DNA from 3 places in the Streptomyces sp. NPDC040589 genome. Region 1 is predicted to be linked to each of the others. Evidence: riboswitches for the same ligand, from Rfam matches in the RefSeq annotation. Region 1 holds a riboswitch; each other region holds the start of a gene.
What was found. A riboswitch is a leader RNA that binds a small molecule or an ion and turns the genes downstream of it on or off. The one in region 1 is predicted to bind cyclic di-AMP.

Region 1 (2,256 bases):
AGGTCCGCCCCGGACGGGACCGGTGCCGCGATGCTCGCCATCAGCGGCTCCGTGGACACTCCCAACACCGGCCCCGCCCTTGAGGACCTCTGGACGGTGCTGCGCACTCTCGCCGCCGAGGGGCTGACCGACGCCGAGCGGGACGTCGCCGTGCAGAACCTGGTCGGCGTGGCGCCGCTGAAGTACGAGACGGCGGCGGCCGTCGCGAGCACGCTGGCCGACCAGGTCGAGCAGCACCTGCCCGACGACTACCAGGCCGCGCTGTACCGGCAGCTCGCCGCGACCGGCACCGTGGAGGCCACCGCGGCGGCCGTCAGCGCCTTCCCGGTGGACCGTCTGGTGACCGTCCTCGTCGGCGACGCGGCGCAGATCAGGGGCCCCGTGGAGGCCCTCGGCATCGGCGAAGTCGCCGTAGTCGCCGCCGAGTAGCGGGAGGCGAGCGCCACGCGCGCGTAGGGGCCCTGGTTGTCTTCTAAGGCACCAGGGCTCCTTTATGTCCGAATTGGTGCGGGAGTTGCCTGTCTGCCCTGTGGGATGCGCTACAAAAGCCGGGATCCGTTTGGGAATTGAAAGTGGCGCCGCTTAGCGTCGTCCGGGCTGTTCGTCAGGCAGTGCGCCGCACCCGCGGCACCGGACAGTCATCGCCGAGTCCCCGTACGGCGCGAGCCAGGGGAGCCGGGGACCCACCGTAGTCCCTGGGGTGAATCGGACGCCCGCGCGAGTCGCGAGGGGGTCCGTAGGAGACCTTCCTGCTCCGAACCCGTCAGCTAACCCGGTAGGCGAGAGGGAAGGAAAGGACCAGCCACCACATGGCGTTCACGCGCGCCACCGGGAAGCACCGTCGTCCCAGCCGGATCCAGCGCCGCACGGCCCGCGCCGCGGGTGTCGCGGCCCTCGCCACCACCGGTGTCGTCGGCACCGTGGCCGCCCCGGCCTTCGCCGCGGAGCCCGCTGTCGAGCAGACGGGCCTCACCCCGGTCGTCACCATGGGCGACACCGTGGCCCAGAAGATCGACGCCCAGGCCGTCGCCCAGAAGCAGGCGGCCGAAGAGGCCGCCGCCAAGAAGAAGGCCGAGGAGGCCGCCCGCGAGCGCGCCGCCGAGGCGGCCAAGGAGGCCAAGGAGCGGGCCGAGGAGGCCCGCGAGGCCAAGGAGCGGGCCGCCCGCGAGGCCGAGCGCAAGCGCCTCAACACCTTCGTGTCCCCGATCTCCGGCTCGTACGTCTCCACCGGCTACAAGTCCGGCGGCGCCGTCTGGTCCTCCGGCAGCCACACCGGGGTCGACTTCCACGCCTCCAGCGGCACGGCCGTCCATTCGGTCGGCATGGGTGAGGTCGTCGAGGCCGGCTGGGGTGGTTCCTACGGCAACCAGGTCGTGATCAAGATGAACGACGGGACGTACACCCAGTACGGCCACCTGTCGTCCAGCAGCGTCTCGGTGGGCCAGAAGGTCACTCCGGGCCAGCAGATCGGCCTGTCCGGCGCGACCGGCAACGTCACCGGCCCGCATCTGCACTTCGAGGCCCGCACCGGCCCCGAGTACGGCTCCGACATCGACCCCGTCGCCTACCTCCGCTCGCACGGCGTGAACGTCTGAACATCTGACGGCGACTGTTCTTCCCGAAAGCCCCGGCTCCCCGAGCCGGGGCTTTCGGCGTTCGCCACGGCCGACTGTCCAAAAAATATCCCTGATTTCCTGCCTGCCGTCGGAAATTCCGGCTCATTGCAATAGAGTCACGGAACACACGTCGCCAGTCGACGTTTCACGGGGATTAAGGGGAGGTCGGTCATGCGTATTCCCGCGCACTCGGTGTGCACGGCCATCCGGGACGACATCGTCGCGGGTGTCTACGAGCGCGGCAGCCGGCTCACCGAGGAACTCCTCGCGCGCCGCTACGGCGTCTCGCGCGTCCCCGTCCGGGAGGCCCTGCGCACCCTGGAGGCCGAGGGCTTCGTGGTCACCCGGCGGCACGCGGGCGCGTGCGTCGCCGAACCCACCGAGCAGGAGGCCGCCGACCTGCTGGAGATGCGCATGCTGCTGGAGCCGCTGGGTGCCGCTCGCGCCGCCCAGCGCCGCACCGAGGCCCATCTGAAGGTGCTGCGCGGCCTGGTCAGGCTCGGCCAGGAGCGCGCCCGCCGGGGCAACAGCGACGACCTGCGCTCTCTGGGTGGCTGGTTCCACGAGACGCTCGCCCAGGCCTCCGGCAGCCCCGCGCTGACCTCGATGCTCACCCAGCTCCGGCACAAGATCGCCTGGA
Region 2 (2,256 bases), on a different contig from region 1:
CCTGCAGTTGTCGCAGGAGGACTGGGAGAACCACGGCGGCCTCGACTACGCCCCGAGCGCCGACCTGGCCAGCCGTTCCCAGCAGATAGCCGTGGCCGAGAGAATCCTCGCCGACCAGGGAGTCGGCGCCTGGCGCACCTGCGGACTGCTCTCCGGCCTCGAGCAGGACAAGAACTCGTCCGACTCGGACGGTTCATCCGACTCGTCTGATTCATCGGATTCGCCCGGATTGCTCGACTCTCTCGGGTCGTCCCCTTCGTCCGACTCGCCGCCTTCTGGCGAGTCGTCGGCCTCGAAGGATGAATCCACCAAGTCCGACAAGTCGCCCGACATCGAGGAGTCCGCCTCGCAGGAGCCCGGCAGCTCCCCCTCGGCGACGCCCGAGCGTGACAAGTCCGGCAACTCGCGGCAGGGCGACGAATCTTCGGCGCCCACCGAGGCCGGCACCGGGACCGACACCGGTTCCGGCCGTCACCGCGGCCCCAGTGCCGACGAGACCCAGGCGCCCGAGAACGGCCGTACGGACGAGTCCACGGGGCGTCACGCCTCGCGCGACGACCGCGGCGACGAGGGCTCCGACGACACGTCCGAGGGTGCCTACATCGTGGGTATCGGCGACAGTCTCTGGTCCATCGCCGACTCCCTTGACATCAGCGGCGGATGGCACGAGCTCTATGACGGCAACAAGAAGGCCGTCGGCGCCGACCCGAACCTCATTCGCCCCGGTGAGAAGCTCACGGTAGAGGGCGAAGCGGACGGGAAGTAGCTGTTCGGGCAGTGCGGAAACGGGGGTGGAAGTCGCCCCGAAGCCGGGCGAGTTCGCGTCATGTTTCGCGGCGAATGTCCCGTTTGGGCTCCGTGAGAGATAGATCTCAGAAGCCCTGATCGTCTTTGAAATTCGGCGGATCGCGTGGCTACGGTCGGGACCGCTCGTCACCACGAGCCCCGGCTGCCGCAACGCCGAATCCTGCCAGCGGCCGTACGGGAACAGTCGTCGCGTCAAGCGCCGTAGGCAGGAGCGGGGGACCCAAGGTAGGTGCCCGACCGGCCAGTTGCGCCGGAAGGGCTTGGGGTGAAGCCGTGTCCCGGGAGGGATGCGGCCGGGCAACTCAACCGGCCCGAACCCGACAGCTCACCTCGCAGGCGTCGGTGAGGGGATCCTTCCATGCTGTTTTCCAGCAAGGGCAAGCACCGTCGTCCGTCCAAGGCCAGCCGTGCCATCGCCGTCGCCGGTGTCACCGGCGCCGCTGTCGCCGCCCCGCTGATGGCGGCCGGCGGCGCTTCCGCCGCCACCGCCTCCGAGTGGGACGCCGTCGCGCAGTGCGAGGCCGGCGGCAACTGGTCCATCAACACCGGCAACGGCTACTACGGCGGTCTGCAGTTCTCCGCCTCCACCTGGTCCGGCTACGGCGGCACCAAGTACGCCGCCACCGCCGACCAGGCCACCAAGGAGCAGCAGATCGAGATCGGCGAGAAGGTCCTCGCGGGTCAGGGCAAGGGTGCCTGGCCGGTCTGCGGCAAGGGCCTGTCGAGCGCCGGCTACAGCGGCGGCGGCTCCTCCTCGAACGACTCCGGCAGCTCCTCGCAGCAGAGCACCGAGTCCCGCGAGACCCAGCAGCAGCCGGCCTCCCGCTCCGACGAGCGCCCGGCCGCCAAGAAGACCGTCACCACCCCGACCGGCAAGAAGGTCAAGAAGGGCGACGGCGAGTACAAGGTGGCCAAGGGCGACACCCTGAGCTCGATCGCGGCGGACGAGAAGGTCGAGGGCGGCTGGGAGAAGCTGTTCCAGCTGAACAAGGACATCGTCGAGGACGCCAACCTCATCTACCCGGGCCAGCAGCTGCACCTGAAGTAGGCAGCGGCCCCTCCCCGTCCCCACGGGCTCCCCGCCCCGGTGCGTGTTCCCCCGTACGCGCCGGGGCGGGGTTTTTTCTGCCGGTCTTTGCGTTCCGGCTTTGTTCCGTTCGGAAACAATTTACTCTCGGTTCTGTCCATGGGGTGGGCGACCCGGTGGCCGATCGGCCGGAGCCGGTTAGGCTCATGTCGCGAGCCACCACGGCCCGCACCTCGCCGGGTCCACGCGACCCGCGAACCCGCGTCACATCAAGAAGGAGATGCTCGTGCCGTCCATCGACGTCGTCGTAGCCCGGGAAATCCTGGACTCCCGAGGCAACCCCACGGTCGAGGTCGAGGTCGGCCTCGACGACGGCAGCACCGGTCGTGCCGCCGTTCCGTCCGGCGCCTCCACGGGCGCCT
Region 3 (2,256 bases), on a different contig from region 1:
CATCATGGCGCCGAACCGGCACGACACCGCCACCAGCGAACCCGTCTTGCCGCCCAGCACGTCCAGGTAGTGCTCGACGGGGTCGCGGCCGTCCTGCGGTCCGGCCGTCTCCAGGATCTGCCCGGTCACCAGCCGTTCGAACGCCTCGGCCTGCACCCGCACCGCCTCCGGACCGAGGTCGGCCAGGGTGTGCGAGGCACGGGCGAAGAGGAAGTCGCCGGTGAGGACCGCGACGGAGTTGCCCCAGCGGGTGTTCGCACTCGCCACCCCGCGGCGCACCGTCGCCTCGTCCATCACGTCGTCGTGGTACAGCGTGGCGAGGTGGGTCAGCTCCACGACGACGGCCGACGGCACGATCCCGGGCGCGTACGGGTCACCGAACTGGGCGGAGAGCATCACGAGCAGCGGACGGAACCGCTTGCCGCCGGCCCGCACCAGGTGCTGGGCGGCCTCCGTGATGAAGGGCACCTCGCTCTTGGTGGCCTCGAACAAGCCTTCCTCGACAGCCGCCAACCCGGCCTGGACATCGGCTTCCAGAGCCTGGTCCCGCACGCTCAGCCCGAACGGCCCGACGTCGGTCACGAGGGGTCTCCTGTCTGCTGTGTCTGCCGGTGATTACGCGGATTGTCGATAGGTCGCTGCCATCACTCGACTCAGCGTATCCGGTCACGTTTCGATCACCGCCAGCGCCCATGGTTACAGGCCGGGTGGTATCTGATCACGACCGTTATGTTTTCGATCAGCTCATAAGAACAGACATTTATCGACTTACCAGGAGGTAGTGAGATATACACGATTTGCCATGATGATTGAGCAAATTCCCATTGGCGGGAATTGCCCCACAGGCTCGTGATCAGTGAGTTGAATCACGTTAACCCCTTTGTCGCCCCACCTCGGCATCGACCCGTACCCCCTTCAGCCGAACGCCAGTTGAGCCTTGGCTCTCGCAAAGGATCAAGCGGACCAAACACCCCCGACCAAGGTCAACCACGCGATATGTGACTCCGGTGCTTGTTCCCGACATGTGCTCTCGCATACGTTCCCGGCCTGTCCGGCGGACGCCGAATCCTGCCACCGCCCGGACCCCCACACGAACCGACCACTCACGCAGGGCAGGAGCGGGGGACCCAGGTAAGTCGCCGGTCCGCACAGCGGCACGGCTCGGGGTGAAGCCGCGTACGGCAGTACACCGCCATACGCGGCCGGGCACCTCCCGGCCCGAACCCGACAGCTCACCTCGCAGGCGCCGGAGAGGAATTTCGCCATGGCCGGACGAGGCAAGCACCGTCGCCCCAGAACCAACCCGCTCTCCCGAGGTGTCGCGATCGCCGGCACCGGCGGAGCGGCACTGACCCTCCCGCTCCTCGGAGCCACCTACGCGAGCGCGGCCGAGGCGCCGCAGAGCGCACCCGCCGTCGCACAGTCCGTGCCGCAGGCGGCCCAGCCCAAGTCGCTCACGTACACCGTGGTCAAGGGCGACACGCTCTACCGCATCGCGGACAAGTACGACGTCGCGGGCGGCTGGAAGAAGCTCTACAAGGACAACCGCTCCGCCGTCGGCGACAGCCCGAAGCTGATCCACCCGGGTCTGAAGCTGAAGGTGTCGACGACCAAGGCGCCCGCCGCGAAGAAGGCGACCAAGTCGTCCGCCCCCGCCAAGCCCGCCGGTGGCGCCGCCAAGGCCACCCAGGCCTCCGCGAAGACCTACGCCAACAACCTCGACGGGTGGATCCGCGAGGCGCTGGACGTCATGGCGCAGAAGGGCATTCCGGGGTCGTACGACGGCATCTACCGCAACGTCATGCGCGAGTCGTCCGGCAACCCCCAGGCGATCAACAACTGGGACTCCAACGCCGTCAAGGGCACCCCCTCCAAGGGCCTGCTCCAGACCATCGACCCGACCTTCCAGGCCTACCACGTGGACGGCACGTCGTGGGACCCGTACGACCCGGTCGCCAACATCACGGCGGCCTGCAACTACGCGGCCGACCGCTACGGCTCGATCGACAACGTCAACGGCCCGTACTGAGCCGTCCCGCCCAGCAGTCGCTCGAGGACGACGGCGATGCCGTCGTCCTCGTTCGACAGGGTGATCTCGTCGGCCACGGCCTTGAGTTCGGGATGGGCGTTCGCCATCGCGACGCCGTGGGCGGCCCAGTCGAACATCGGGATGTCGTTGGGCATGTCACCGAAGGCGATGGTGTCCGCCGGCCGCAGCCCCAGATGCTCGGCCGCCAGCGCCAGGCCCGTCGCCTT

Region 2: linked by a shared signal. The riboswitch ahead of ACZ58V_RS31360 (transglycosylase family protein) and the one ahead of ACZ58V_RS38720 (M23 family metallopeptidase) in region 1 are both predicted to bind cyclic di-AMP.
Region 3: linked by a shared signal. The riboswitch ahead of ACZ58V_RS05945 (transglycosylase SLT domain-containing protein) and the one ahead of ACZ58V_RS38720 (M23 family metallopeptidase) in region 1 are both predicted to bind cyclic di-AMP.

Annotation. Positions count from the first base shown of each region.
Region 1 covers NZ_JBVIWP010000014.1:120,867-123,122, forward strand. Annotated here, with positions in the region: gene ACZ58V_RS38715 (M16 family metallopeptidase) at 1-429, shown strand, start outside; cyclic di-AMP (ydaO/yuaA leader) riboswitch at 633-797, shown strand; gene ACZ58V_RS38720 (M23 family metallopeptidase) at 810-1,595, shown strand; gene ACZ58V_RS38725 (GntR family transcriptional regulator) at 1,788-2,256, shown strand, end outside.
Region 2 covers NZ_JBVIWP010000008.1:284,597-286,852, forward strand. Annotated here, with positions in the region: gene ACZ58V_RS31355 (transglycosylase family protein) at 1-766, shown strand, start outside; cyclic di-AMP (ydaO/yuaA leader) riboswitch at 995-1,161, shown strand; gene ACZ58V_RS31360 (transglycosylase family protein) at 1,166-1,855, shown strand; gene eno (phosphopyruvate hydratase) at 2,121-2,256, shown strand, end outside.
Region 3 covers NZ_JBVIWP010000001.1:1,286,582-1,288,837, forward strand. Annotated here, with positions in the region: gene ACZ58V_RS05940 (polyprenyl synthetase family protein) at 1-582, opposite strand, end outside; cyclic di-AMP (ydaO/yuaA leader) riboswitch at 1,087-1,261, shown strand; gene ACZ58V_RS05945 (transglycosylase SLT domain-containing protein) at 1,265-2,029, shown strand; gene ACZ58V_RS05950 (HAD family hydrolase) at 1,993-2,256, opposite strand, start outside.